Regions from separate parts of the Pseudoflavonifractor sp. An176 genome, predicted to be linked through region 2. Evidence: predicted binding sites of a transcription regulator. Region 2 holds the regulator's gene; the other holds the start of a gene.

Region 1 (19,141 bases), on a different contig from region 2:
ATCATCGTGGTCAGCGGCAGCTCCATGGAGAACACCCTGCAAAACGGGGACTCCATGCTGGTGTGGTGCCTGGGCTACGAGCCCAAGCAGGGGGACATTGTGGTGCTCACCCAGCGCTCCTACCAGGAGGACTCTCTGGTCAAGCGGGTCATCGCCACCGAGGGCCAGCGGGTGGACATTGACTACGACACCGGGACCGTCTATGTGGACGGCACCCCATTGGAAGAGGATTATATCAAGGAGGCCATGAAGGTGCCCAACTACGGCGAGGGCGTCAACCATGTGACGGTGCCGGAAGGGTGCATCTTCGTCATGGGCGACAACCGCAACGACTCCGCCGACAGCCGTTACCCCAGCATCGGCATCATCGACACCCGCAGCGTCATTGGGCGGGCGGTGATGGTGCTCTTCCCCTTCCAGGATTTCACCCTGTTGTAACGGAAGGAGGAGAATTCCATGCGTGGAAAGAAACCCTATCAGATTTTGTGGCTGGTGTGCACCCTGGCTCTGGCCGGGCTTGCCACCGGAGTGCGGCTGTGGCAGGAGTCCACCGTCTTTGAGGGGGACTTCGGTCTGCCCGTCCGGGGCGCCACCGCCAGCGTGGCCATGGTGTGTGTGCTGGTGATGGCGGCGGCGGTGCTGTGCATTCTGGCCGCCCGTCAGCCGATTGTTCGGCCCCCGCGCGCTCAGGTCCGGGGCCGGAGATGGGCCATGAGCTTTTTCGCCACCGGAGACCTGGTCTTTCTGGCCTTGATGTGGTTCAGTGCCTTCAGCGCTCTGGCCGCTGTGCCCATGCTCTTTGGACAGGGCCGGGCCCTGTGGAAGGCCTATCAGGTTGCTTTGGCCATGAAGACCTGGCAGGGGGGCGACAACGGTGTGCTGAGTATGGTCACCGCCGTACTGGCCCTGCTGGCCTTCTTCGGACTGCTGCAAATTGGCCGGGACGGCTACCACCCCGGGCGGAGAAGCCGGGGCGGCTTCTGGGCGGCCCTGCCCGCCTGTGCCGGGTGCGGCTGGCTGCTGAATACCTACCGCAACTGCGCCGCTGACCCGGTGCTGTGGGACTATGTGCCCCTGCTGCTGGCGGTGATCGCCGGGATGCTGATGTACACCGACTGGGCGGGCATGTCCTGTGCCGCCGCCCGGCCCCGCCGCACCCTGTGGCTGGCGGGGATGACGGTGGTGTGCTCCTGGGTGGCCCTGGCCTCCAGTCCGGACACCGGCACCGCCATGCTGCTCATCTCCCAGTCTGCCGCCGCCCTGGCGGCCCTGTGGCGGCTGCCCATCAACCTGCAAAATCCGCCCAAGGTGGGCTGGGAGGGAAATCTGGACACCTGTTCCATTCAGGACCCAGAGCCCCAGGTTGAGCCCCAGGACCAGCAGCCGCCTCTGACCCAGCCGGAGCCTCAGCCCCGGGTGGAGGAGGACTGGACCTGGAGCCGGGAGGAATCCCAAGCCATGATGTTTACCGGAGAGAACAAGGAGGAGGATACCCATGTCTGACAATCGTTTTTATATCACAACCCCCATTTACTACCCCAGCGATAAGCTGCACATCGGCCACACCTACTGCACCGTGGCCACCGATGCCATCGCCCGCTATCAGCGTCTGCGGGGCCGTGAGGTGATGTTCCTCACCGGCACCGACGAGCACGGCCAGAAGATCGAGGACAAGGCCGCCGAGGCGGGTGTGTCCCCCAAGGAGTTCGTGGACAAGATCGTGTGCGGCGACCGGGGCGTGCTGGATTTGTGGAAGCTGATGAACATCTCCAACGACCGCTTCATTCGCACTACCGACGACTACCATGTCTCCGCCATCCAGAAAATCTTTAAGAAGATGTACGAGAACGGGGACATCTACAAGGGCAAGTATGTGGGCAAGTACTGCAAGCCCTGCGAGTCCTTCTGGACCGAGTCCCAGCTGGTGGACGGCAAGTGCCCCGACTGTGGCCGGGAAGTGCAGGACGCCGAGGAGGAGGCCTACTTCTTCCGTCTGTCCAAGTACGCCGACCGCATCCAGGACCTGCTGGAGAACACCGACTTCCTGGAGCCCCGCAGCCGGGTCAACGAGATGGTGAACAACTTCATCAAGCCCGGCCTGGAGGACCTGTGCGTGTCCCGTACCTCCTTCACCTGGGGCGTGCCCGTGGACTTCGACCCCGGCCACGTGGTGTATGTGTGGGTGGACGCCCTGTCCAACTACATCACCGCCCTGGGCTATGACAACGACAAGTACGACGACTTCGATAAGTTCTGGCCCGCCGACGTGCACATCGTGGGCAAGGAGATCGTCCGCTTCCACTCCATCATCTGGCCCGCCATGCTCATGAGCCTGGGACTGCCCCTGCCCAAGAAGGTCTTTGGCCACGGCTGGCTGCTGCTGGACGGCGGCAAGATGTCCAAGTCCAAGGGCAACGTGGTGGACCCTTATATCCTGGCTGAGATGTTCGGGGTGGACGCCCTGCGCTTCTTCCTCATGCGCACCTTCCCCTTCGGCTCCGACGGCAACTTCTCCAACGAACTGCTCATCCAGACCATCAACACCGACCTGGCCAACGACCTGGGCAACCTGGTCAGCCGCACCACCGCCATGGTGGGCAAGTACTTCGGCGGCCAGCTGCCCGCCGGGTGCAAGACCTGGGCCGAGCCCCAGGAGGTGGACACCCAGCTCATCGGCATGGCCTCCGCCCTGCGGGACGCCTACCAGAAGGACATGGACACCTACGCCCCCCACAAGGCTCTGGAAGAGGTGTTCAAGGTCATCCAGCGGGCCAACAAGTACATTGACGAGAATGCCCCCTGGGCCCTGGCCAAGGACATGGAGCAAAGCGGCGCCCGCCTGGCCCACGTGCTGTACAACCTGCTGGAGACCACCCGCATCTGCGGCGTGCTCCTCACCCCCTTCATGCCCGAGAGCATGGACAAGCTGTTTGCCCAGATTGGCGCCTGTGAGGGCTGCCGCACTTGGGACAGCGCCGGCGTGTGGGGCAGCCTCAGCGACACCGCCACCGTGTCCAAGGGCGAGAACCTGTTCCCCCGTGTGGACGCCGAGAAGGCCCTGGAGGAGCTGGAGCGGGTGGCCGAGGAGGCCAAGAAGGCCGCTCTCCCCGCCCTGGAGGTGGAGCCTCTCAGCCAGGAGCAGGTGGACTTTGACACCTTCTGCAAGAACGACCTCCGTGCTGTGAAGGTGGTCAACTGCGAGAACGTGAAGAAGAGCAACAAGCTTCTCAAGTTCACCCTGGACGACGGCACCGGAACCCCCCGCCAGATTCTCTCCGGCATTGCCCAGTACTACAAGCCCGAGGAGCTCATGGGTAAGACCCTGGTGGCCATTGTCAACCTGCCCCCCCGCAAGATGATGGGCCAGGAGAGCCAGGGGATGCTCATCTCCGCCGTCCACACCGAGCGTGGCGAGGAGAAGCTGAACCTGCTCATGGTCAGCGACGCCATCCCCGCCGGGGCCAAGCTGTGCTAACGAGGGTGTCTACCATGCTCTTTGACACCCACGCCCACTACGATTCCAACCAGTTCAAGGACGACCGCATGGAAGTTCTCGCCGCCCTGCCCCAGGCCGGGGTAGGGCTGGTGGTGAACCCGGGCTGTGACCTGGCCACCTCCCGCACCGCCGTGGAGCTCTCTGAGACCTTCCCCTACGTGTACGCCGCGGTGGGCGTCCATCCCGGGGACTGCGCCGATTGGCAGGACAGCTGGCTTTCTGAATTGGAACAGCTGGCCCGGGAGCACCAGAAGGTGCGGGCCATCGGCGAGATCGGCCTGGACTACTACTGGAAGGACAACCCGCCCCGGGACCTCCAGAAGCACGTCTTCCACGCCCAGATGGACTTGGCGGAGCAGCTGAACCTGCCCATCATCGTCCACGACCGGGAGGCCCACGGGGACTGCCTGGAGGCGGTGCAGGCCCATCCCAATATCACGGGCGTGTACCACTGCTACTCCGGCAGCCTGGAGGACGCCAAAACCCTGGTGAACATGGGGTGGATGCTCTCCTTCACCGGAGTGGTCACCTACAAAAATGCCCGCAAGGCGTTGGAGGTGCTGGAGTGGCTGCCTCTGGACCGGATTATGATTGAGACGGATTCTCCGTATCTCTCTCCCGAGCCCTTCCGTGGTAAGCGCAACGACTCCCGCCACGTCTACCGGGTGGCGGAGACTATTGCCCTGGTGAAAAACCTCACCGTGGCGGAGGTGGTGGAGGCCACTACCCAAAACGGGTGCCGCTTCTTTGGCATCCAGAAACCAGAATGATGAAACATCACCCAATCTCTGGGAGGAATCCCGGGGATTGGGTGTTTTTGCAAATACTCACCCATATAGGGGCGTAGGGGAGGGGCTTGCTCCTCCCCGTTTTCCTGGTTTTGCCCTGCCACCCTGGCAGGGGAGACGCGCTCCGCTAGGCCCCATTTCTTAGCGATAAGAAATGGGGGAAAGAATCGCTTAGGGCGTTCCCCCCTAAGGACCCCCTTTTGATACGGGGTTGGAACTGCGTCAAGGCTATGGTCGGCCCTTGGCCCGGTGGGGTCACATGGATGATTGGGTCATTCTATGGGTGGTGCCCGATCTTCTGTGGGATGGTACTTCTATTGCCAGGGCCTTAGTTTGGAGTGTTGCAGCCGTTCCCGGCTGCCGGGAGCCTGGCTACCCACGGCTGGGAACAGTCGTTTCTCCAGAGTAGGCCCGGACGGGAAAACCGCCACGCCATAGGGCCAGCTGCCCAGGATGGCCTGGTGTGGCGGCACCAACAGGAACACGGCCAGACAAACGGGCCGAACAAGCACCTTGACGCAGTTCCAGCCCTGTACCCCAGGGGAGGTTCTTAGGGGGGAACGCCCTAAGTGGCTTTTCGTCCATTTTGGCCAGTCAAAATGGACCCCAGCGGAGCGTCCCCCGCCAGGCTGGCAAGCCGGCACCTGAGACATTGGAGGAGGATGATCCCTCCCGGAGGGAGCCGATACGGTGCACCCTACCCTTGACAATTCCCCCCACAGGTGATATAGTGTCCCCATCAAAATGGCGTGGACGGAGAAGAGCCGAAATCAGCAGCTGCCCAGAGAGGGATGTGTTTGGTGCAAGCATCCTGCAATTGCCTTCGGCGGTACCACTCCCGAGCTGCCCGGGACATGACCGGGACGGGACCCTCCCGTTACAGAGGACACAAGCGGCAAGACGTTATGTGCAGGCACTGGCGCACTTTTGGTGTCATGCTCGCACCCTTCGCAACGGCCAACTGCTCCACACTCCGCCGAAAATGCCGCCGGGCTGCACCCGGCCTGTTTTTCGGTCTGCGTGTGTCGCTGTTGCCCTGCTTTCGGGTGCTACGCACTTCGCTTTGCAAGCAGGGTGGAACCGTGGAGTATAAGTGCGTGGAACCGTCGTGAGCAGCACGGATGGACCGGAGCGAGGGCGAAAAATAAGATTTGCTGGCAAATCTGTTTTTTGCCCGAGTCGGAGGGAAGCCGTGCGTCGCGAACAGGTGCAGCGTAGCTACATACCTCACCCCTGAACCAATCTCAGGGGTGAGGCTTTTTGCATACCTTCGCCCCGAAACAATCTGATAGGAGGGCAATACCATGAGCGAAGAAAAGAATCTGTACACCTTTGAAAATCCCGAGTACCGCAAGACCTATTGGCACACCTGTTCCCATGTGCTGGCCCAGGCCATGAAGCGGCTGCACCCCGAGGTGAAGCTGGCCATCGGTCCCGCCATTGAGAACGGCTTCTACTACGACTTTGACACCCCCGAGCCCTTCTCCGAGACCCAGCTGGCTGAGCTGGAGGCGGAGATGCGCAAGATCTGCAAGGAGAAGCTGAAGCTGGAGCGGTTTGAGCTGCCCCGGGCTGAGGCTCTGGCTCTCATGGAGGAGAAGGGCGAGCCCTACAAGGTGGAGCTCATTAACGATCTCCCCGAGGATGCCGTCATCTCCTTCTACCGTCAGGGCGAGTTTACCGACCTGTGCGCCGGTCCCCACCTGGACTCCACCGGCCGCATCAAGGGCAACGCCATCAAGCTTACCGCCTGCAACGCCGCCTACTGGCGTGGCGACTCCAACCGCCAGACCCTCCAGCGTATCTACGGCGTGGCCTTCCCCAAGAAGGACGAACTGGATGAGTACCTGGCCAAGATCGAGGAGGCCAAGAAGCGGGACCACCGGAAGCTGGGCCGTGAGCTGGGCCTGTTTATGCTCCGGGACGAGGGCCCTGGCTTCCCCTTCTTCCTGCCCCGTGGCATGGTGCTGCGCAACACCCTGATTGACTACTGGCGTCAGGTGCACAAGCGCTACGGCTATGTGGAGATCTCCACCCCCATGATGCTCAACCGTCAGCTGTGGGAGCGGTCCGGCCACTGGGACCACTACAAGGACAACATGTACACCACCGTCATCGACGGCACCGACTTTGCCATCAAGCCCATGAACTGCCCCGGCGGCATGCTGGTGTACTCCAGCCAGCCCCACTCCTACCGGGACCTCCCCCTGCGTGTGGGTGAGCTGGGCCTGGTGCACCGCCACGAGCTGTCCGGCGCCCTCCACGGCCTGTTCCGGGTGCGCTGCTTCACCCAGGACGACGCCCACATCTTTATGACCTGGGACCAGATGAAGGACGAGATCAAAAACGTGGTGCGCCTGTTCGATGAGGTGTACTCCGTGTTCGGCCTGAGCTATCAGATCGAGGTGTCCACCATGCCCGAGGACCACATGGGCGACGAGAAGGACTGGGACTTCGCCACCGAGACCTTGAAGGCCGCTGTGGAGGAGCTGGGCAAGGACTACGTCATCAACGAGGGCGACGGCGCCTTCTACGGCCCCAAGCTGGACTTCCATCTGGCCGACTCCCTGGGCCGTACCTGGCAGTGCGGCACCATCCAGCTGGACATGCAGCTGCCTGAGCGCTTCGAGCTGGAGTACGTGGGCGAGGACGGCGAGAAGCACCGCCCCGTCATGATCCACCGGGTGGTGCTGGGCTCCATCGAGCGGTTCATCGGCGTCATCACCGAGCACTTTGCCGGTGCTTTCCCCACCTGGCTGTCCCCGGTGCAGGTGAAGGTGCTGCCCGTCACCGACCGGGCCGCCGAGTACGCCGACCAGGTGGCTTCCAAGCTGGACAACATGGGCTTCCGGGTGGAAGTGGACCACCGCAACGAGAAGATCGGCAAGAAGATCCGGGAGGCCCAGCTGGAGAAGGTCCCCTACATGCTGGTGGTGGGCGACCGGGATATGGAGAACGGCACCGTCTCCCCCCGTCACCGCGCCGACGGCGACCTGGGCGCTATGTCCTTCGACGAGTTTGTGGCTCTGCTCACCGACGTGGTGGAGTCCAAGGCCAAGAAGTAAGATATGAATGTTAAACTGACGATACAGTACGACGGCACACGCTACGACGGCTGGCAGCGTCAGGGCAACACCGACAACACCCTCCAGGGCCGTCTGGAGGGTGTGTTGTCCCGTATGGTGGGGAAGCCTGTGGAAATCCAGGGAGCGGGCCGCACCGATGCCGGGGTCCACGCCCAGGGCCAGGTGGCCAGCGTCCACTTGCCGGAAGGGTACACCCCCCAAGAGGTACAGAACTACCTCAACCGCTATCTTCCCGAGGATGTGGCGGTAGTGGACGTGGTGGAAGTGGGGGAGCGGTTCCACGCCCGGCTGTCCGCCACCGGCAAGGAGTACCGCTACCACATCCGCATGGGCAGTGTCCCCAACGTGTTCGCCCGGAAATACCAGTACCGGGTGGAGGAGCCTTTGGACCTGGCTGCCATGGAGCGGGCCGCTGGGTACCTCACCGGGAAGCACGACTTCCGCTCCTTTTGTGGAAATCGCCGCTTCAAAAAGTCCACGGTGCGGGAAGTGTTCCACATCGGGGTCGAGGTGTGTGGAAGTGATTTGACCCTGGTGTACCGGGGGGATGGCTTCCTGTACAACATGGTGCGGATTTTGACTGGCACCTTGCTGGAGGTGGGGCTGGGCCAGCGCACTCCCGAGAGTATGGTGGATATTTTGGAGGCCCGTGAGCGCACCGCAGCGGGGAAAACCGCCCCCGCCCAGGGCCTGGTGCTGCAAGAGGTGTACTACCCTTGAGATTTTATAAATATTTGTGAAAGTCCATTTACACCGGGGGGGATTTTCGGTAAACTGAGGGTAACTGTACATCCGGCCTCCATGGGAGGCGGAGAGAAAGCGAGGAACGGCCATGAGAGACAAGCGTTTGGTGGCTCTGGCAGCTTGGGCGGCAGCCCTGGCCTTGTTGGCTGCAGGGTGTGGAGACACCGCCAACCAGGTAGGGACCCAGGCCCCCGCTACCCAGAGGGTGGAGCACACCCAGCCGGGGACGACGGAGTCTGAACTGCCCCAGGCGAGCCCAACCCCCTCTCCCAGCCCCGAGGTGACCCAGAAGCCCCAGGAGACGGCCACCCCCACTACGCCGCCTACGCCCAAGCCCACCCAGCCCGGGCAGGGGGGCAGCTCTCTGGGAGGAGGGGGCAGCCAGGGAGGCGGCTCGTCCACCTCCAAGCCCCAGACCCTCAGCCCCAGCGGCAAGGCGTACCGCTACTATGACACGGTGCAGCCCACCTACCTCAAGGGGGTGCTGATTGTCAACAAGACCTACGCTTTGCCCCGCAGCTATGGCGGCTATAACGCCACAGCCAGCGCCGCCCTCAGCCGCCTCCAGGCGGGGGCGAGAAACGCCGGGTTCTCCATGCCCCTGCTCAGCGGTTACCGCTCCTTTGACTATCAGGACAAGCTGTACCGCAAGTATGCCGCCGCAGACGGGGTGGCGGCGGCCAACACCTATTCCGCCTGGCCGGGGCACTCGGAGCACCAGACGGGATTGGCCTTTGACATTGGCAGCATCAACAACAACTACGGCAACACCCCGGCGGGGAAGTGGCTGGCCGCCCACGCCCACGAGTACGGATTCATCATCCGCTACCCCAAGGGGAAGGAGAGTATCACCGGGTACCAGTACGAGCCCTGGCACGTGCGCTACCTGGGAGTAGAGCTGGCCACAAAGGTGTATGAGAGCGGCCTGTGCCTGGAAGAGTATCTCTCCCAGCCCGATCCCACACCTACCCCGGCACCCACGCCAACCCCAACGCCAGAGCCCACACCTGAGCCAACGCCCAGCCCCACTCCTACCCCGGAGCCGGAGACGACCCCTGTCCCGGAGGTCAGTCCCCAGCCCAGCGAGCCGGGAGTAGAGTGAGGGAGATACAGTTCAAGAGAAAAGTAAAAGCAACCAGGCAGGAGAACGTTTTGGGTTCTCCTGCCTGGTTGTGGTTATGCATGCGGTCACAGGTTTCGTAAGTCTAGACACTTCTGGGCTAGGAAGACCAGAAATTCTCGAAACAAGTAAATTATTTGATTTCTGGAACCGTGATTTCGCTACATTCGATACCCAGAATTTCGTCGATCATTTGGTCTGGGGAGAGAAGTGCTTCCAGCGGCATTCCCTCCAGCTGAGCCACCGAGTACACCCGCTGTACCTTGGTACGGGCCGTTTCCAGCAGCGTCTGACGTTGCCGGGGGCGCAGCCGAGCCAATTCCAGATAGGGGGTCACGGTGTCCGGGCAAAGGAAAATGGACCGCTCCAAAAGGGCAGTCGCCTGGGCAGTCTTTCCGGTGGACCACATTTGGATTTGTTTGGCCAGCAGGTATGCCCCACAGGCTTGGAGCTTGGGGGCGGCCTGGGATAGCCCGTCCTGCAACACAGCAGAAAAGGACGCTCCAATGCCTGCGCCCTCCATCAGACCCGTGTAGGCCCCCAGAAGGACGGCTCTGGCATCGTGAAATTGCAGCCAAGTCTGCCACAGAAGTTCTATGGCGGATTCATAGTCTGCAATGGGTGGGAAATCCAACAGCAACGCCAGACGGAGCAGGGGCTCGGGACCGGGTTGGGCCTCAGCCTGTGCCAGCAGTTTTTGCTGTTCCAGATAGAGGTTATGGTCCTCTTGGGGAGTGATGAAACGAATCAAAGGGAACACCTCACAAATAGGTTAGGGCTGTTCTGTGATCTCATACCGGAACAATCTGGTCCAGGTCCCCACTAGAAATTCCCTATCGGACAGGAAGAGGCAGTCGGAGAGCCAGGTGATTTTACTGGTGTGGTGCAACTCCTCCGTGGAAATATAAAACCGGGTGCTCACATCTTTGCGGTCCAGAATGGTGAGATCATGGTGAAAGTCGTTGGGAATGGCCAGATAGCGGCTGGACCCCACCACGGAGATACAGGGGGAACAGCGGAAATGTTTCGGTAAGTCAATCTCCGTGGTATGACCATCCGGGGAAATAAGATACAGGACACTTCCCCCTAAGATGGGGTGTTTACCGAAGAAGGTCATGGCAAGATATCCCCCGTCTACAATTCCTGGCCGTGAGGTGTTCCGACAGTCAATTTTGCGGTCTACCAGCGAACAGCTGTGTATCGTACCCTGTGGGTCCATCACCACATAGGAGGGAGAACCCCAATGTTTTTTCCTATCATAGATCAGGAAGTGGAGCAGACCATCTGCCACCCCGGCGAAATACAGAGATTTGTCTGGGCAGGTATAGATGGGGGTAAACTGTCCCGTGGAAAGGCAGTACCGACACACGCCCTCATCGTACCCCAAGACGACGCTGTCCGGCCCACAGCGGAAGATGGGCCGTTCCCTCCACAGGTGATCCGGCCAATGGCCCAGCGAGTGGAGGGTGTTGTCCCGCCAGTGGAACAAGCCCCCGGTGGTATTGAGGATCAGCAGGGAGCCGTCGTGTAGATAGGCCATGGAGCTGGGGTCGCGCACATAAATGGTTTTCTCCAGAGCCAGGGCGGGAAGAGAGAATATGCGAATACACCGATCCCCTGACACGGCTAGAAATTTGCCATCGGGGGAGGGCACCAGATCGTATGCCGGATACTTGTAGATATGTTTCAACTGTAATTGCTGCATATCATTGTCCTCCCGAAATTCAGGTGTGCATGGGATGGATGGCGGCGGCAATGGCGTGGAAGTCTGCGGCGTCTCGACAATACTGGACCTGGAGCAGGTCACCGTCCGGCTCTACCACAAATGCCAATCGCCGTTTGGGTAAGACATATGCCTCCAAAGTTTCCTGGGGAAGGGTGGAGATATCCACCTCGTCTCCAGAGTCCAGCACGTCCACATGGATATAGCCTTCATTCAAAGCGCCAAAATAGGTGGCCAGAGTGACCATGTCCTCCTTGTGGCGGGTCCAGAGACGAAGAGTTGCCAGCTTTTTGGTGAAGAAGCGGCCTGTTTCTTCCCGGTCATAGTGGTAGTTTTGGGTGGGGATGTCTTTTAGAACATCATCCAAGGTTCCTTCTAGTCCGCTCATCCAAATGAGAAATTGCAGATGGTCAGAGTCGGACAGAGCGGCAAGAATGCGGTCCATCAGGGCCGCTTTTTCCTGCTGAGAGGCGCGGCCCAAATGGATTTGAAGGCCGTCTTTGTCCGGTTGGAGTTGTAGCAATGGTGCACCTCCTATCCAATAACCTTGTCCGATTCGGGAATGGGAAAATGAAATCCATCCATACACACCTCTTGGGCGTGGAGCAGCAGCGCAGACTCCCAAATTTCCACCGCAATGTTGTATTCCAGGGGATATTGCTGGAGCCATGGGTCTGTGGAGGTGGCGGTGGTGGTACGGACCAGGACCGAGGTCAATTCGTAGTAGTTGCAGGCCTGAAAATCAAAGGTGCTGTCGTCTTTCCTCTTTTCCACCCACAGACATGAGATACAGCCTATAAAGGTGAGTTTGTGGGTGGTGGTAGTGCCGTAGTCGGTGGATTCCAAATCAAATTCTACCTTTTTATTGGGTAAATCCACATGAAAGCGGCGAATCACGGAAGCATAGACATCCTGTAGAGCGGTGTTGAGATCAGTCATGTCAGACCTCCTTATGTGTTTGCGTGTTTCCCGCCAATTTTCCGCAAACGCTCCAGATCTTGGCGGAGCACCTTTCGGCTATCCATGCCGATGTACCCGCACACCAGAACCAGGGCCAGGGCTACCACGGCGCAGATGGCTGCGGCCCCATAAATCTGATGCGTTACGGCAACATACAAGAGTGCACCAAACAGGACCAGGGCCCACAGGAGCATCCCAAATACACGGCACATATGGATGAAGAATGCCTGATGGAGCACTTGGGGAACCGGCTCACAGGTGGACTTTTCCAGGGCCACCCCATCCCCCGTGACCTCCAGCTTGGGGGGATGCAGGGCTTGGTTCGACTTGGTGACTTGGACCGTGCAAGAACCGTCTTTGGTGGGACGGAGCACAGCCCCCAGGCGGTAGGGCATCACGTCATCCCATTTGGTGTCGCCGAAATGCAGGGCAACCTGTAATGGTGCGGTGATCACAATGCCCAGGGCGGCCAAGACCTTCCATTTGCTGGTTAAGGGCGGGTCTTGGACCAGGGTGAGGGTCTCACCCTCCGCCACGTCCACCTCCACCGGGGTGTCCGGGGACAAATCCATCCGGTTTCCATGGTGCATAAAGTGCATCCCCAGTCCTTCGGGGAGAATTCCATGTAGGCGTACGTTCATAGATTATCTCCTCCTGTTTGTGTGCCTTTAAGGGTCCGGCGGTATTCCTCCAGCTGCGCCTGGGAGAAGGGGCAGTCCGGGTTTCCGTCATAGACCGAGAGAATCCAACGCAGTACCTCCCGGTTTCCCGGGTCAAGTTCCAGCGCACGGGTGAGGTGCCAGTGGATGAGGGCGTCCGCCCCCAGGATCGTGGGCTCCATGAAGGTCAGGTAGTTGCAGATGGTCAGGTGTTTGTCCGGGCTCTCCTCCTGGGAGATGACGTACATGAGGAACGCGTACATGGTCAGGCTGTTGACCTTGGGAAAGTCGTGGGACAGGTGGTCAAAGGAGAACTCATAGGACACCATGGACAGGTCCCGGTACACGCTGTCAAAATGCAGGTGCATGATCTCCTTTTGTAGGGGCTTCCGGTAGATATCAGGAATATCCCGGGGGCCGGTGTTTCTGTGGATGGAGACGGCGTACACATAGCAGGGGGCCCAGTTCTTATCGTCATCGCCGCAGTCCAGCAGCGGGAGAATCTGCGCTACATCCTCGGTGCGGGGGCACAGGCCGTGTTCATTGAGAAACTCCTCCGCTTCGTTGGGCACTTCGCCATACAGCAGAGACTCCTCCAGATTGTGGGCCACGTCCACCCCCAGAAACTCCAGCCCATAGCCGTAAGCCCGCTCCAAGGGGGTGGAGTCGTACACGATCACCTCACAGGGGAAATGGAATTGCCGCAGCAGGGAGCAAAGCTCCATCATTTTAGCCAGCCCCTGTTGGGAAGGGGGATTCTGCCACTGGTCCAGGGATTGCGCGTACTGGTCCAGCAGCTGGGAAAACTCTTTCTTGGACTCGTTGGGGTAAAAATCGGCACCGTCCAGACACCGCCCAATGCCTCGATAACGGGTCTGAATGGGGACAACGTCATACAACATTCCGGGTCACCTTCCTTTATACATGTATTGAAAATGGGATTTTGTGACGATAACGTCAAAATAAAATGGATAACGACAAATTGCAGCGACAAAAAGCCCTCGGCAGAGTTTTCCCGCCCGAGGGCGGGAAAATCAATCAAAATCCGTTTTTTCCGGGGACATGCGCATCGGAAAAAACACTTCTCAGCCCGCCAGTGTGGAATCGGGTCGTCCTTTGACCCGATTATGCATGCAGCGGGCTGCAACTCTTCGAAAAAATGCTGGCATTTTTGAGAATCGTGTCGAACTGGTTCGACACGATAAACGCTCCTGGAATCGCTGGGATTCCAGGAGCGTTTGCTGTGGGTGTTGTCTTATGGGGAAGTCCTGGCCTTCCTCAGGGCTTGGGGGTAGGAGCCTTCTGGGTGGGAGCCGGGGCAGCGGGATTGGGAGTGACAGAGTCAAACACTGTCTTGGCAGAGGCACACAGGCCAGCCAGTCCCTGAATTTCGCTGGGAATGATGATCTTGGTGGCACGGCCGTCGGCGGCCTTCTGGAAGGCCTCCAGAGCCTTGAGCTGGAGCACTTCGGAGTTGGGAGCGGCCTCGTTCAACAGCTTCAAAGCGTCGGCGGTGGCCTGCTGCACCTTCAGAATGGCCTCGCTTTCCGCCTCGGCGGCCAGGATGCGGGCGGTCTTTTCGGCCTCGGCCTGCATGATCTTGGCCTGCTTGGCGGCGTCAGCCCGGAGAATGGCGGACTGCTTCTCGCCCTCAGCCACCAGAATCTGAGATTGCTTCTGGCCCTCGGCCTGGAGGATGGCTTCCCGGCGCTCGCGCTCGGCACGCATCTGCTTCTCCATGGACTCCTGAATGTCCCGGGGAGGCATGATGTTCTTCAGCTCCACACGGTTGACCTTGATGCCCCAGGGGTCGGTGGCCTCGTCCAGAATGGAGCGCATCTGGGTATTGATGTGGTCACGGCTGGTGAGGGACTGGTCCAGCTCCAGGTCGCCAATGATGTTACGCAGGGTGGTGGCAGTGAGGTTCTCAATGGCGCTCAGGGGCTGCTCCACGCCGTAGGTATACAGCTTGGGGTCGGTGATCTGGAAATACAGGACGGTGTCGATCTGCATGGTGACGTTGTCCTTGGTGATGACGGGCTGGGGGGCGAAGTCCACAACCTGCTCTTTCAGGGAGACCATTTTGGCCACGCGCTCAATAAAGGGAATCTTGAAGTGGAGACCCACGCTCCACACGGCACGGAACGCGCCCAAACGCTCCACAACCATGGCCTTGGACTGGGGTACTACCTTGACGTTGGCGGCAATGATCAGCAGAATGATGATGATCACGGCCACCGGGATGATGAGAGAGATCAAATCCATATTACTTCCTCCTTACTCTTCTACGATAACTTTGACACCTTCTATGCGCAGCACCCGTACCATGGCCCCGGCGGGGATGGGGGTGTCGTGCTCACTGCGAGCGGTCCAGGTGACACCGCCGATGGTGACGGCGCCGGTGCCCTGGATGTTGTCAATGTCCTGGGTGACCCGGGCCTCTTGCCCAATGACCCGGTCAGCGTTGGTGGGCTCCACCCGGGTGTTCAGATATTTTTTTGCCAGGGGGCGCAGGGCCACCAGGCACACCAGGGAGAGCACAATGAAAATACCCAGTTGCAGCCAGATGTTGCCTCCGGCCAGGGCACACACCAGCGCACCCAGAGAACCGATGGCAAACCACACGGAAGTCAGGCCTACGGTGGCGGCTTCGGCGACCGCGAAGATAATCAGCAGCGCCAGCCAGACAATTTGATAAACAGTGTCCATACTGGTCACCTCCTTTGGGGGTAGTATAGCATAGCTACCCCAGCGATACCACTACAATTTGTAACCATTAGAGAAAATATCGAAAAATTATTATCCTTGTCATGGGGTGTCAAATTGGGTATAATAAAAAAGATTATGACCATTTGAAGACGACAGGGGAGACCCCCGGAGAGGATGGAATATGGACGGGAAACTGCAATTTGTCATTCCCACCCTGCTGGGGGTGGAGAGCCTGGTGAGCTATGAGGTGAAGAAGCTGGGCCTTTCCGACGTGCGGGCGGAAAACGGCCGGGTGCTGTGCACCGGCACCAAGAAGGACATTCCCCGGCTGAATCTGAACCTGCGCACGGGAGCGAGAGTGCTCATTCTCCTGGGGGAGTTTATGGCCCCCAACTTTGAGGCCCTCTTTGAGGGTACCTACGCTCTGCCCTGGGAGGAGTTCATCCCCCGGGAGGGCAAGTTCCCGGTGAAGGGCTACGCCATCAACTCCGCCCTCCACGCCGTGCCCACCTGCCAGGCCATGGTGAAAAAGGCCATTGCCAAGCGGCTGGGCAAGGTGTACGGGCTGGAGACCCTGCCGGAGACGGGGGTGCTGTACCAGGTCCAGTTTGCCATCTTTAAGGACCAGGCTTCCCTGATGTTGGACACCTCCGGCGAGGGCCTGTACAAGCGGGGCTATCGGGCCCAGGGCGTGGCCGCCCCCTTGAAGGAGACTTTGGCGGCGGCCATGGTGGCCCTGTCCCGCTATAAGGGAAAGGACCCCTTCTGCGACCCCTTCTGCGGCTCTGGTACCATCGCCATTGAGGCCGCCCTCATCGCCAAGAACCGGGCCCCTGGCCTGGGCCGCTCCTTCTCCTCCCAGAAGTGGACCCAGCTGCCCTCCGGGCTGTGGCTGGATGCCGCCGACGAGGCCATGGACGGAGAGTTCGATGGGAACTATGAGATCTGGGGCGGCGACATCGACCCTAAGGCGGTGGAGTTGGCCCGGCACAACGCCCAGCTGGCCGAGGTGGACGACGTGGTGTCCTTTGAAGTGGCGGACGCCACCCGGTTCCACTGGGGCGGCCTGCGGGGACGAGTGGTCACCAATCCCCCCTACGGCGAGCGGCTGATGGAGAAGCGGGAGGCCGAGGAGCTGTATCGGGCCTTTGGCCGGGCCATGGACAAGTTCCCCGACGGCTGGCAGGTGTCCATTCTGTCCTCTCACACCGAGTTTGAGCGCACCTACGGGAAAAAGGCGGACAAGAAGCGGAAGCTGTACAACGGCATGCTCAAGTGCGACCTGTTCCAGTACGGCGTGAAGTGATGGAGAGAGAATGGAATGAAACATTTATTTATCGTCAACCCCGCAGCCGGAAAAGCGGGGAACGAAAATGAGTTACTGGACCAGATTCAAGAGCTGGACCTGGACTGTGAAGTGGTGCACACCCAGCGCCAGGAGGAGGCCTGTGAGATCGCCCGAGCCGCCGCCCAGCGGGGAGAGCCCCTGCGCATCTACGCCTGCGGTGGGGACGGCACCTTAAATGAGGTCATCAACGGGGCAGCGGGCTTTGACCATGTGGCGGTGACCAACGTGCCCCTGGGCACCGGCAATGACTTTTTGAAAATCTTCGGACCGGAGAACAAGGAGAAGTTTGCCCAGCTGGAGGAGCTCAGCCGAGGCCCTCAGGTGGCCATAGACCTGATGGAGTGCAATGGAAAGCTGGGGGTGGATATCTTCTGTGCGGGAGTGGATGCCCGCATTGCCGCCGACGTGCACAAGTACCGCCGTCTGCCCCTGGTGCGGGGCATCGGGGCCTACATCCTCTCGCTGGTGGCCAATGTCTTATTTAAAGGTATCAGCCGCCAGACCCAGGTGGAGGCGGGAGAGTACGCCTACCAGGGTCAGACTGCCATTGTATGCGTGTGCAATGGCCGCTATTACGGCGGCGGCTTTATGCCCGTGGGGGACAACCTCCCCGACGACGGCAAGCTGGAAATGCTGGTGGTGCCCAAGGTCAGCCGCCGGACCTTCTTCCGCCTGGTGGGAGAGTACGCCAAGGGCCGCTATCGTCAGCACCCGGATTTGATCACGGCGGTGGAGGGCACCGAGTTCACCATCACTGCACCCCAGCCCCTGGTGGCGGTGGTAGACGGAGAGGTGCTGCGAGAGCAGCGCTACCACATCCGCCTATCCGACAAGAAGGTGAATTTCTTCTACCCCCAGGGCCTCAGTTATCAGCCCCGGATGGAAGAGGCGAATTAGCACTCTCCCTGTCGCCTTGTGAACAAAAGATGAATTTTTTTCACTCAACCTCTATTTCTCAAAAATAGGGGTTGATTTTTTGGAGTGAAACGGTTATTATCTTATCTAGAGTTAGCACTCGGATAAAATGAGTGCTAACCTATGAAACCGTAAACCATTGGATTGATATAAGGAGGAACCAATTATGACTCTGAAACCTCTGGCAGATCGCGTGATCTTGAAGGCCATGGAGGCCCAGGAAACCACCAAGGGCGGCATCATTCTCACCGCCAGCGCCAAGGAGAAGCCCGAGATGGCCGAAGTTGTGGCCGTTGGTCCCGGCGGCGTGGTGGACGGCAAGGAGGTCGTCATGACCGTGAAGGTGGGCGACAAGGTGCTCACCAGCAAGTACTCCGGCACCGAAGTCAAAGTGGACGGCGAGGAGTATAACATTGTTCGTCAGAATGACATTCTGGCCATTGTCGAGGACTAAAAGCGAAGGTATTTTCAGCCGTCCACTTTGAGGGACCCGCCGAGAGGCGGGACGCCGCTTATGCGGCGCAGGTTGGCGGAATTGACTTCCGACAACCGCATATGAAATCACCCCAACGGGGTACCCCGCAAAACTGGTTTTGCGGGGCGGACGGCGAGGAGTACAATATTGTTCGTCAGAATGACATTCTGGCCATTGTCGAGGACTAATTGAGTTTTTCTTACGGAGGTAATTGAATTATGGCTAAGATTATTTGCTACGGCGAGGAAGCCCGTCACGCTCTGGAGCGTGGCGTCAACCAGCTGGCTGACACCGTGAAGATCACCATGGGTCCCAAGGGCCGCAACGTGGTGCTGGATAAGAAGTTTGGCACTCCCCTCATCACCAACGACGGTGTGAGCATTGCCAAGGAGATCGAGCTGGACGACCCCTTTGAGAACATGGGCGCTCAGATCGTCAAGGAAGTTTCCACCAAGACCAACGACGTGGCCGGCGACGGTACCACCACCGCCACCCTGCTGGCTCAGGCCATCATCCGTGAGGGCCTGAAGAACCTGGCCGCCGGTGCCAACCCCATGGTCATGAAGAAGGGCATTGCCAAGGCCACCACCGCAGCCATCGAGGAGATCAAGAAGAATTCCAAGCCCGTCTCCGGCACCTCTGACATCGCCCGTGTTGGCGCCATCTCTTCCGGCGACGACACCATCGGCGCTCTGATTGCCGAGGCCATGGAGAAGGTCTCCCACGACGGCGTCATCACCGTGGAGGAGTCCAAGACCGCCGAGACCTACTCTGAGGTTGTGGAGGGCATGCAGCTGGATCGTGGCTACATCACCCCCTACATGGTCACCGACACCGAGAAGATGGAGGCCGTTCTGGACGACCCCTATATCCTCATCACCGATAAGAAGATCTCCTCCATCCAGGAGCTGCTGCCCCTGCTGGAGCAGGTGGTGCAGAGCGGCAAGAAGCTGCTGATCATCGCTGAGGACGTGGAGGGCGACGCCCTGTCCACCCTGCTGGTCAACAAGCTGCGCGGCACCCTGAATGTCTGCTGCATCAAGGCCCCCGGCTTCGGCGATCGCCGCAAGGAGATGCTGGAGGATATCGCCATCCTCACCGGCGGCACTGTGGTGTCC
Region 2 (11,940 bases):
AGCTTTGGATATTCTTGGGCCACCTGCTCCGGTGTAATACCATCCCAAATGGTAGCCACCAAACAAAGTTTATTTAGAATCTTCCTCAAACGGGGTATATTCCCGATGGCCTCCTTTGTTTTTTCCTCAAAATATTCACTTTCCCGTTGCAGCACATAGTCTAACACCGCCGTCGGCCCCCACTGCTCCAGCTGCTGGCCGTTACCCCATGCGTCAGTGAGGAACATGGCGTATAGAGGGCGGTACAGTCCTGGGTCCGTGGTTTTCAAGGTCTCCAGCAGCTGTTGGCCTTTGGCTTCCAGCAATCTCTTGCCCACTGTGTCCGCATAGTCTGTCATAATGCGGAGAAGTTCCTCCTCCTGCAAATGGTTGAGCTGTAAAAATGGCTCTTTCCAACAGGTCTCTCGAATGGATTTGGCTCGACGTACCTCAGCTTTCAATCCACTACCCCAAGAGCTACCATCCAGACTTTTACCGTCCCGCTCCAACAGGAGCAGCCGTACCGGGACCAGGCGGGGCCGTTGGGCCAGTTGTTCCATCCAGTGCCCCAGCGGTCCCAGATAGGCCTGGGCATAGTCCACCACCACCAGGGTCTTGGTTGGGATGGGCAGGGTATCCAAGTGGTCCATATGGGCGGAATTGAGCCAAAGTACGTTCCAGCTAGCGCGCTCCATCTCCCGCCCGAACTCGTACACCAGGCGACTTTTCCCTGCGCCGCCTGCGCCAGTCACCGCCCACCATCGAAAGGCCACATGCTCCTGGCCGCAGAATTCCCGCAGCTGCTCCAGTTCCTCCTGTCTGCCGTGGAAGGAGACCGCTCCGCTTTTGTAGTGGAAGCGGCTGCTGGGGCTCTGGTCGGGTAACGCCCCCACATGGGTAGTCAAAGCCTGATAGGCGGTGGGATTGTGGTCCTCCAGCAGCTTTTCCAGGACGACCCGCACCGCCTCGTGCCGCCCCTTGGGATAAAACAGGGCCTGAATCCCCCACTGGTCCCTCAACTGCCTGGCCCGTGCGGCGGCATCCCTCACATCTTCGCACTCCAAAATGGCGTAGTGGGTCACTCCGGGATGCAGCTGCACTACCTCCTGCAACAGGTTCAGATATTCGTCCGCTTTCAGGCTACACCCTAAAAACAGCAGCATTTTTCCCGAGAACCACGCCTGTAGATTGGTTACCATGGGAGTCCCCGGCTGATAGGCCCCCTCATACTGCCGCTTCCCAAAGATGATGGAGGAATACTCCAGGGTTTCGCTTCCGATGTCTCCGTGGAGCTTCAACAGGCCATGGCGCTCTCCCTGCCGCAACTGGTCTTGCAGCTCCTGGCGGTTGGGCAAAATCACCGTGTCAAACTTAGCCCCTTGCAGTTCATACACCGTCTCCAGCACCCGGTCAAAGTTAGTGGTCACCGCAGGCATCCCCGGAAACAGCATAGGCAGCAGCCAGACGCTCTGATGGGGCAACTTCTCCCTGTGCTCTTGGATTTTGGCGGCGGAAAAAAGCTCCAGCAGATGGTCTGCCATTCCTTTCTTTCCCCAGTAATCTTCCAGAGCCTGCGCCGCCTTTAGTAGTTTTGCGTTTCCCCCCTCTATTTTAGCTACAATAGCCTTTTTTTTCTTTGATACTGCCACCTGTTCCGCCAGCTCTTTCAGAGCCTCGGGCCATAAGGGATAGCAGGGCACGGACAGACCCGCCCCCACAAAGGGAATCAGTTTGCCACAATCCTGTTTGATATGCTTGTAAACCATTGGATTATCGGGATAGCAGTTCATAATTTGTGTAAATGTGATGGCTGCCATGGCTCGATTTCCTCCTGTCTGTACCGTCTATTTCATCCATTTTACACCATGGCCATCCCATCTGCAAGATTTGACAAAAAAGAAGGCGGAAGGTCCTGCAACAGACCTTCCGCATTTCATTTTATGTTTTTTATTTCTTCTTCCGCTTCTTCTCAAAGAAGTCCCGCACCGGAGTGGCCGGAGCGGGGGACCCTTCCCCCATGGTGCGGGCGTACTCCTTCAGAGCGTCCCGCTGCTCATTGGTGAGGTTGGTGGGCACCTGTACTTTGATGAGCAGGTACTGGTCGCCCCGGCCCCGTCCGTGGACGTTGGGCACACCCTTGCCCCGCAGGCGGATGGTGGTGCCGGGCTGGGTCCCGGCGGGCAAGTTGTACTTGACCTTGCCGTCGATGGTATCAATCTGCAGCTCGGCGCCCAGAGCGGCCTGAGTGAAGCTCACCTTCTGCTCCAGGTACAGGTCGTACCCGTCTCGTTGGAAGCGGGGATCGGGAATCACCGAGATGTTCACCAGCAGGTCCCCGGCGGGTCCGCCGTTGAGGCCCTCGTTGCCCTGGCCCCGCATGGAGATGGACTGGCCATCGTCGATGCCGGCGGGAATCTTCACCTTGATCTTGCGAGGGCGGCGCACCTGGCCGTCTCCATGACAGTCGGGACAGGGCTGGTGGATGATCTTACCGGTGCCCCGGCACTTGGAACAGGGGGCGGTGGTGGTGAAGGCGAAGCCGCCCGCTCCACGCTGGATGCGCACCTGGCCGGTGCCGTGGCAGTCGGGGCAGATCTCCGCGGTGGTGCCGCTGGCACAGCCCGAGCCGTGGCAGGTGGTGCAGTTTTCGGTGCGGTTGAGGCTGATCTCCTTCTCCACGCCCCGCATGGCCTCCTCAAAGGTGATGGTCATGTTCACCCGCAGAGAAGCGCCCCGCTTGGGGGCGTTGGGGTTGGCCTGGCGCTGACCGCCGCCAAACCCGCCAAAGCCGCCGCCGAAGAAGGAGCCGAAGATGTCGCCCAGGTCCACGTCGCCCATGTCGAACCCACCGAAGCCGCCGCCTCCAAAGCCGCCCGCTCCGAAGTTGGGGTCTACCCCGGCGTGACCGAACTGGTCATACTTGGCCCGCTTGTCCTTGTCAGACAGCACCTCATAGGCCTCGTTGACCTCCTTGAACTTCGTCTCCGCCTCTGCATTGCCCGGGTTCAGGTCGGGGTGATACTGCTTGGCCAGCTTGCGGTAGGCCTTTTTCAATTCATCGTCCGAGGCGGTCTTGGACACGCCCAGGACCTCATAATAGTCACGTTTTTGTTCTGCCATTGTATGTCGTCACCTCACTGGGCAGGATAAATAAACCTGCCACAAGCGGGGTGGTTTGATGCACCCCGCTTGTGAAACCCGGTCTTGTTCTTACTTGTTGTTGTCGTCCACGACCTCGTAGTCGGCGTCCACCACATTGTCGTCGCCGCCGTTGTTGGTGGCGCCAGTGGCACCGCCAGCAGCGCCGCCCATGTCGGGGCCGGGCTGAGCACCAGCCTGGCTGTACAGCTTCTCGCTGACGGCGTAGAAGGCCTTAGTCAGACCCTCGGTGGCGTTCTTGATGGCCTGGGTGTCGGTGCCCTTCAGGGCCTCCTTGACCTTGTTCAGCTCACCCTCGATGTTGGCCTTGTCGCCAGCATCCAGCTTGTCGCCCATCTCCTCCAGGGTCTTCTCGGTCTGGTAGACCATCTGGTCGGCCTGGTTGCGGGTGTCCACTTCCTCCTTGCGGCGGGCGTCCTCAGCAGCGAACTGCTCGGCCTCCCGCACGGCCTTCTCCACGTCCTCCTTGGACATGTTGGTGGAGGAGGTGATGGTGATGTTCTGCTCCTTGCCGGTGCCCATATCCTTGGCGGTGACGTTGACGATGCCGTTGGCGTCGATGTCGAAGGTCACCTCGATCTGAGGCACACCGCGGCGGGCGGGAGCGATGCCGTCCAGGTGGAAGCGGCCCAGAGTCTTGTTGTACTGCGCCATCTCACGCTCACCCTGGAGCACGTGGACCTCCACGGAGGTCTGGTTGTCAGCGGCGGTGGTGAAGATCTGGCTCTTCTTGGCGGGGATGGTGGTGTTGCGCTCGATGAGCTTGGTCATCACGCCGCCCATGGTCTCAATGCCCAGGGACAGAGGAGTGACGTCCAGCAGCAGCAGGCCCTTGACGTCGCCCACCAGCACGCCGCCCTGGATGGCAGCGCCCATGGCCACGCACTCGTCGGGGTTGATGCCCTTGAAGCCCTCCAGGCCGGTGATCTTCTTCACGGCCTCCTGGACAGCGGGGATACGGCTGGAGCCGCCCACCAGCAGCACCTTGTGCAGGTCGCTGGACTTCAGACCGGCATCGTTCATGGCCTGGCGCACGGGGCCGGTGGTGGCCTCCACCAGGTGAGCGGTCAGCTCATTGAACTTGGCACGGGTCAGAGTCAGCTCCAGGTGCTTGGGGCCGGTGGCGTCAGCGGTGATATAGGGCAGGTTGATGGAGGTGGAAGTCACGCCGGACAGCTCGATCTTGGCCTTCTCGGCGGCCTCCTTCAGGCGCTGCATGGCGACCTTGTCGCCGGTGAGGTCGATGCCCTCGGCCTTCTTGAACTCAGCGGCCATCCAGTCCATGACACACTTATCGAAGTCGTCGCCGCCCAGACGGTTGTTACCAGCGGTGGCCAGCACCTCGATGACGCCGTCGCCGACCTCCAGCACGGACACGTCGAAGGTGCCGCCGCCCAGGTCGTAGACCATAATCTTCTGGTCGCTCTCCTTATCCACACCGTAGGCCAGAGCGGCGGCGGTGGGCTCGTTGATGATACGCTTGACCTCCAGGCCGGCGATCTTACCGGCGTCCTTGGTGGCCTGACGCTGAGCGTCAGTGAAGTAAGCGGGGACGGTGATGACGGCCTCGGAGACGGTCTGGCCCAGGTAAGCCTCGGCGTCCGCCTTCAGCTTCTGGAGGATCATGGCGCTGATCTCCTGGGGCGTGTACTTCTTGCCGTCCACGTCCACCTTGTAGTCGGAACCCATCTCACGCTTGATGGAGATCACGGTGCGGTCGGGGTTGGTGATGGCCTGGCGCTTAGCCACCTGGCCCACCATGCGCTCGCCGTCCTTGGAGAAGGCCACCACAGAGGGAGTGGTGCGGTTACCTTCGGCGTTGGGGATGACGACGGCCTCGCCGCCCTCCATGACGGACACACAAGAGTTAGTCGTACCAAGGTCGATACCAATAATCTTAGACATAATAATTCCTCCTAAATATATGGCAAATATGTTTTTACAAAGGGTAATATATGAATCAGTTGGCCACTTTTACCATGGCAAACCGAATGACCTTATCCCCGCAGGTAAAGCCCTGCTGGAACACTTCCACCACCGTGTTCTCCCCGGCGGCGTCGTCCTCCACATGCATCACGGCATTGTGGCGGTTGGGGTCGAAGGTCTCGCCCAAAGCGGGAATCAGCTCCACACCCAGGCTACTGAGGGCATCCTGAAGACCCTTCATGGTCATCTCCACGCCCTTGGCGTAGGCCTCGTCGGTGGTCTGCTGCTTCAAAGCCCGCTCCAGGTTGTCGTACACCGGAAGGAAGGCGGCCACGGTCTGGGCCTTGGCATTGGTCCAGGCGCTCTCCTTCTCCTTGGCGGTGCGCTTGCGGTAGTTGTCGTACTCGGCGGCCAGGCGCAGGTATTTCTCCTCGGCCTGGGCCAACTGATCATCCGCCTTGGGCGCTCCGGTCTCCGGCTGGTCGGCCTTTGGGGCCTCGGGCTGGGTGTCGGGCTGCGGCTCTTCCACCAGCTCCTCTTTCTCCACCTGGGGCTCCAGGTTTTCCTTGTTCACGTTTTTCTCATCCATGGGGTACTATTCCTCCTTTTCGCCAATGGCTGGGGGAAGTCCGCCCTGCCCTCCAAAGAGCTTGGACAGGCCGTCTGCCACGTAGGACAGCTTGGCGGCCACCTTGGCGTAGTCCATGCGGGTGGGCCCCACCACACCGATGACGCCTTTCATGCCGTCTCCGATGTCGTAGCTGGCCAGCACCACGCTGGTATCCTTTAATTCATCGGCCACGTTCTCGGGCCCAATGAGGATTTTGGTGTTGTCTTCACTGAGGGCGGGCAGGTCCAGCACGTTGGCCAGGGACTGCTCCTCATTGAGGTAGCTCATGAGCTTCTGGGCTTTGTCCACGTCCCGGTACTCCGGGTGGTCTAAAATGTGGCTGGCTCCGGCGGTGTACACCGGGCCGTGCTCCAGGGCGTCCAGCACCTCCATGGCAAAGGACACCACCAGGGAGATGAGGCCGTAGGCACTGCCAGCCGCGTGTTCCGCCACCCGCATCAGTTCGGGAGTCAGCTCCTCCAGGCTCTTGCCCACAAAGGAGGCGTTGAGCAGGGTGGTGAGCATTTGCAGCTGGGGCTGGGACAGGTCGGTGGGCAGGCGGATGAGCTTGTTTTTCACCACGTTACTGTCCGTCATCACCACCACGATGAACGAGTTGGTGTCCACCATGATGAGGTCATAGCGTCGGATGGTGGTGCGCCGCCGCTCCCCCGCCAAGGCAAAGGCGGGATAGTTGGTCAGCTGGGACACCATGCGCCCGGCCTGGTCAATGACCTTGTCCAGCTCCTGCATTTTCAAATGCAGGGCATCGTTGATCTGCTTCGTCTCCTCCAGGCTCAGCCGCTGTTCCTCCATCAGCTCGTTGACGTACAGCCGATACCCCTTGGGGGACGGCACCCGTCCGGCGGAGGTGTGGGGCTGCTCCAGATACCCCATCTCGGTGAGGTCGGAGAGTTCATTTCGAATGGTGGCGGAGGATACCTTTAAATCCGCCAGTTCCAAAATTGCCTTGGAGCCCACCGGCTCGGCGGTGCGGATATAGCTTTCCACCACAGCCCGTAAAATTTTCTTTTTTCGTTCTGTCAGGTCCAAGCGGCATCCTCCTGTTCTCTCGTATTAGCACTCACTATCCCCGAGTGCTAAAGATACTGTACCACCACCCCCGTGAATTGTCAATAGTTCAGTTGTAAATTAAATGTGAATGGAAATGGGGGATAAAACACACAGGGTTTTTTGCAGTATTCCCGGCCGATTGCTAACAATTCCCGGAAGAGCGGGGTAATTTCACATTTGAGTCTTTTCATCAGCGGCCATTCGTAGTAAAATATGTATATCTATGTCTATGTTCACCTAGGAGGTCAACCGCTATGGAGCTTTTCACCGCTGCCACCGCCACGTCCTCCGCCTCTCCCAACCTGTTTGAGCGAATACAGCAGGGTTGGGACAGCGCGGTCACCGGGGTTGGCTGGTTCTTCACCAATCTCTCCCCCGCCTTTGTGTTTGCACTGATGGGGATGGCCATTGTGGTGGCCTTTTTCGTTTACTATTGGTACTGCCTCAAGCCCCGGGCCAACTCCCTGGAGTGGATTGCCATGTCCGAGGCCCAGTCCCGGCGCAAGTCCATGAGTCTCACCCTGCCCTACACCCCCATGGAGCGGTGCGACTGGATTCCCCTGATGTTGGTGACGGTGATCTACGCCATCACCGCCTTCTTCCAGCTGGGCAGTATGTCCGCCCCGGAGTCCTACGTGAAGTTCCAGCAGGGGGACTCCTACACCTTCTCCTTCTCCCAGCCGGTGAAGGTAGATGAGATCTCCTTCTACACCTCTCTGGGCACTGGCACCTACCGTCTGGAGTACACCAACAACGGCTCGGACTGGAAGTGGGTGGACCTGGACCAGAACTACGCCACCTTATTTAAATGGGAGACGGTGGACTTAAACCAGATTCCCGAGGGCATGGACGTGCCCCCGGTGACCCTGGAGGCCACCACCTTCCGCATCACCGCTACCACCGCTGACCGGACAGAAGGCGTGTGGCTGGCCGAGCTGGCCCTGTGGAGTGACGGCGAGCCTCTCATCCCCGACCATGTGGACGTGGGGGCCGAGGCCCTGTTTGACGAGCCGGAGGAGTGGACCACCAAGCAGACCTATAGGAACTCCTCCTACTTTGACGAGATCTACCACCCCCGCACCGCTCTGGAGCATCTGAACAACATCTATCCCTATGAGGTCTCCCACCCGCCCCTGGGCAAGCTCATCATGTCCATTGGCATCGCCCTCTTCGGCATGGTGCCCTTTGGCTGGCGGTTTATGGGGACCCTGTTCGGGGTGCTCATGCTGCCCATTCTCTATGTGTTCCTGAAAAACTTCTTTGGCAAGACCCCGGTGGCCTTCTGCGGCACCTGTCTCTTCGCCTTTGACTTCATGCACCTGGTACAGACCCGTATCGGCACCATAGACACCTACGGGGTGTTCTTCATCCTGGTGTCCTACTACTTTATGTACCGCTGGCTGTGCTGCCCCGTGGGCTCTTCCCTGCGGAAAACCGCTGTGCCCCTGTTCCTGTGCGGACTGTTCTGGGGCATCGGCTGCGCCTGCAAGTGGACGGTGATCTACGCCGGGGCCGGTCTGGCGGTGATGTGGCTGCTGGGCCTGGTGTTCCGGTACCGGGAGTGGAAGCTGGCCCCCCAGGGCTTCGACTTCATCAGCTTCGTGCTGAGCACCACCTCCCTGTCCATCATCTTCTTTGTGCTCCTGCCCTCGGTGATCTACACCGCCTCCTACATCCCCTACGCCACTGCCCAGGGCAATCTCACCTTGGACAACCTGCTGAATGTGATGTGGAGCAACCAGGAGTTCATGCTCTCCTACCACCAGGGCGTCCACTCCACCCACCCCTACCAGTCCAGCTGGTATCAGTGGATTTTTGACGCCCGGCCCATTCTGTACTACCGGGACCTGGATTTGGCCAACACCGAGGGGGTCAAGAGTCTGTTTGCCTCCTTTAACAACCCCCTGGTGTCCTGGGCGGGCCTGCTGGCCTTCTTCGCCGTGCTCATCCAGACCATCCGCCGCAAGTGTGGACGGGGACTGTTCATCCTCATCGCCATTCTCTCTCAGTTCCTGCCCTGGCTGCCCATTGGCCGCACCTTGTTTGCCTATCACTACTTCCCCACCATCCTGTTCCTGGTCTTTGCCATCGCCTATCTGATGAACGACATGCTGGACCGGCACAAGAAGGGGGCCACCCTGGCCGTCTACGGCTTCACCGGGTGCACCGTGGCGGTGTACGCCATCTTCTACCCCGCCCTCACCGGACTGTATATCCCGCTGTGGTACAGCGAGGTGTTCCTGCGTTGGTTCCCCAGCTGGCCTCTATAATCCAAAGAAGTCCAAGGACTTCTTTGGAGAAGGTTTTGCATGGCGGATGTGGCTCGATTTCTTACGAAAAAGTCACCCCATCCGCCATGAGAAGTGTTATTTTCCCGGCACATGTCCGTGAAAATAACGTGATTCCGATTCTTTTCCCGCCTGCGGGCGGGAAAACTCTGCGAGGCTGATTCCCTGTGTATCTCTGTGATTCTCATACCCACACCCGTATTTCCTTTGACAGCACCGCTTCCCTGTCTGACATGATGGCCGCCGCCGTACAGGCGGGGGTCCAGGAGCTGTGCATCACCGACCACTGCGACCTGCTGGACGGGGACGGCAAGCCCACCCTCACCTTCCCCTGGCAAGAGGCTCTGGACCAGTACCACGGCCGGGGAGACGCTCCCCTCACCGTGCGCCTGGGGCTGGAGCTGGGCTCCGCCCCCTACAATCCCCAGGCTGCCCGGGCCATTCTGGCCCAGGCCGGGGAGGAGCTGGACTTTGTGCTGGGCTCCCTCCACAACTGGATTGGGGCGCAGAACAACCAGGATTTCTACTTCACCAACTTCACCGCTGACCCCGGCCTGTGCCGTCAGGCGGTGGAAAACGCCCTCAGCCATACCTGGGCGCTGGTGAAGGAGTACCCGGATTGCTACGACTCCCTGGCCCACATCAACTATCCTCTGCGCTACATGGCCCGGGACGGACAGCACCTGACCCTGGAGCCCTTCCAGGACCAAGTGGAGGAGATTTTCCGCCAAGTAGCCGCCATCGGCCACGCCCTGGAGGTAAACACCTGCCGGGGCATGTCCCTGGAGGAGTGGCTGCCTCTGCTGCGCTGGTTCAAGGACTGCGGGGGCGAGTATGTCACCGTGGGGTCGGATGCCCACCAGCCCGAGCACATGGCCCTGGGAATTCCCGAGGCCCTGGAGCTGCTGCGGGAGGCCGGGTTCTCCCACGTCACCACCTATCAGGGCCGCCGCCCTGTTCTCCACAAACTTTAAGCAAAAGGAGTCCTGAACATGAAAATTTCCATTGGCAGCGATCACGGCGCCTTCGCCATGAAAGAGCACCTCAAGCAGTACCTGACCGAACAGGGCCACCAGGTGGTGGACTGCGGCACCTACTCCACCGACAGCTGCGACTACGCCGATTTTGCCAAGGCTGCCGCCCAGCTGGTGGCCAGCGGCGACTGTGACCGGGGCATTGTCATGTGCACCACCGGCGTGGGCATCTCCATTGCCGCCAACAAGGTCCGGGGCATCCGGTGCGCTCTGTGCAGCGAGCCCTATTCCGCCGAGATGACCCGCCGCCACAACGACGCCAACATGCTGGCCATGGGCGGCGCTCTCATTGGCCCCAACATGGCCGACCGCATTGTGGACGTGTTCCTCAATACCGAGTTTGAGGGCGGCCGCCATGCGCGCCGTGTGGGTAAGATTATGGCCATTGAAAACGAGGCCTAATTTCCCCAAACCATCAAAAAGAGGTGTGAGCTTGGCCCACACCTCTTTCTTTTATTTATGCCATTTGGCTGCCACATACAGGGGCACGAATAGCCCACCCAACAGTACCACCAGCAGGACATACTGTTCCACTTGGGCCCAGAGCTGGCCTTTCTCATGGTTGACTCTTGGTCAAACTGATGCGCAGAATATCTCTCAAGTACGTGGTATCAAACACAGATGCTTCCATCACCTTGAGAAATGTCTGGGTCGGTACCGCCGCCCAATTCACCTCATACCCATTCAGAGCATACAGCTGTCGCATGAATTCCCGTATGGAACGCCCATTGCCTTCCCGGAAGGGGTGGATATAATTCAGCTCTGCAAAATAGTAGGCGCTACGGTCTACCAATGCCTCAAAGGACAGATTTTGGAGATAATCTTCCTCTGCCAATTCTTCCAGCAGCTTGGACAGCTTTGCATTTATCTCTCCATGGGTTAAAAATCGGGTATTTCCTTTCATAATGTCTTCCCGACGAAAGTGCCCGGCAAAGGGATAGACATCTCCCAACAGATACCGATGAATCCGGCACAGATGGTTGGGGGAAAAGCGTCCCTGAATGGGATGGGTCAACAGATCACTTTGGCGAACCGCTGAAATATCCGCCTCCAATTTTTTCAGCGTTTCCATGTCTCTCAAACCAAAGCGATTTTTCAATACGCTGGTACCCCGATAGCAGTACATCGACCCTGCAACGGCATAGACGTCGTATTTTCCAAAGCCCTTATCCATGGGCACGCATCCGCTTGACGCCGTACTCCTTCAACAGTGCGGATACCGCAGCATCTGCACTGACGGTTCCTTTCGTCACCTTCCGGCATAGGCCAACCGCCTTTTCGCTAGGGGTCAATTTCTCAATGGCATGGGTGGTCAAAACATATTCTATCCTCCGTGTTTCCTTGCTGTTCATACCGCCCGCCTCCTTTGCGTTTTGATAATAGTATACCTGATTTATAGGAAAAACACAATGCCAGAACCAAACTCATGCCTGTTTCTCAATCTCTCCTAGGATGTTCTCATACCGTGTTTTCGCCGACTGATACCCGCCAAAATACCGCCGCCAGAGTTCCCTGCGCTCCTCCCAGGTTCTCGCCTGCTGTTGCAGTCTCTCCACATACTCCAACACCTTGCGGTGATACACCATCTCATAGGTATGCCGGGCCTTTTCCGGTGTGATGTGGAACGCCCTGCCGATGGCCCGAAAGCTGGCGTTCTCCTCCTCCCGCATGGTGACCATGCGGGAAATCTCCTCTTCTCCCAGCTTCACCGGGCAGGGTGGCAGTTTCTCTAACATCTCCTGAGGCGTCCCCGGCTCCCCCGCCCGATACGCCTCCAAAATCTCCCCATAGGTCTTGTCCAGATACCCACAGGCATAGGGATAATTTTGATAGCATTCCATGGCAGTGGAAAACACGTTCCGCACCTGTG

The links. Region 2 encodes HrcA, which represses chaperone genes, less so after heat shock. Its sites were predicted from a motif close to TGTTAGCACTCNNNNNNNNNGAGTGCTAACA; they were not measured.
Region 1: B5F12_RS06380 (co-chaperone GroES) is a predicted target of HrcA. The motif match lies at 17,640-17,670, and genes of this name have one in related genera.

What each region holds. Positions count from the first base shown of each region.
Region 1 is NZ_NFKO01000010.1:1,359-20,499, reverse strand. Features, by position in the region: gene lepB (signal peptidase I) at 1-438, shown strand, start outside; gene B5F12_RS06460 (hypothetical protein) at 457-1,503, shown strand; gene metG (methionine--tRNA ligase) at 1,496-3,475, shown strand; gene B5F12_RS06450 (TatD family hydrolase) at 3,490-4,266, shown strand; gene thrS (threonine--tRNA ligase) at 5,589-7,349, shown strand; gene truA (tRNA pseudouridine(38-40) synthase TruA) at 7,353-8,090, shown strand; gene B5F12_RS06435 (M15 family metallopeptidase) at 8,203-9,216, shown strand; gene B5F12_RS06430 (hypothetical protein) at 9,368-9,985, opposite strand; gene B5F12_RS06425 (hypothetical protein) at 10,007-10,939, opposite strand; gene B5F12_RS06420 (hypothetical protein) at 10,959-11,480, opposite strand; gene B5F12_RS06415 (hypothetical protein) at 11,492-11,896, opposite strand; gene B5F12_RS06410 (hypothetical protein) at 11,908-12,558, opposite strand; gene B5F12_RS06405 (hypothetical protein) at 12,555-13,478, opposite strand; gene B5F12_RS06400 (SPFH domain-containing protein) at 13,855-14,841, opposite strand; gene B5F12_RS06395 (NfeD family protein) at 14,854-15,285, opposite strand; gene B5F12_RS06390 (class I SAM-dependent RNA methyltransferase) at 15,467-16,591, shown strand; gene B5F12_RS06385 (diacylglycerol kinase family protein) at 16,607-17,530, shown strand; gene B5F12_RS06380 (co-chaperone GroES) at 17,715-18,002, shown strand; gene groL (chaperonin GroEL) at 18,242-19,141, shown strand, end outside.
Region 2 is NZ_NFKO01000044.1:941-12,880, forward strand. Features, by position in the region: partial or broken gene B5F12_RS10970 (SIR2 family protein) at 1-1,796, opposite strand, end outside; gene dnaJ (molecular chaperone DnaJ) at 1,927-3,099, opposite strand; gene dnaK (molecular chaperone DnaK) at 3,190-5,043, opposite strand; gene grpE (nucleotide exchange factor GrpE) at 5,099-5,653, opposite strand; gene hrcA (heat-inducible transcriptional repressor HrcA) at 5,660-6,727, opposite strand; gene B5F12_RS10995 (glycosyltransferase family 39 protein) at 7,003-9,018, shown strand; gene B5F12_RS11000 (PHP domain-containing protein) at 9,204-10,010, shown strand; gene rpiB (ribose 5-phosphate isomerase B) at 10,029-10,472, shown strand; gene B5F12_RS11010 (Fic family protein) at 10,627-11,244, opposite strand; gene B5F12_RS11015 (hypothetical protein) at 11,237-11,422, opposite strand; gene B5F12_RS11020 (hypothetical protein) at 11,495-11,940, opposite strand, start outside.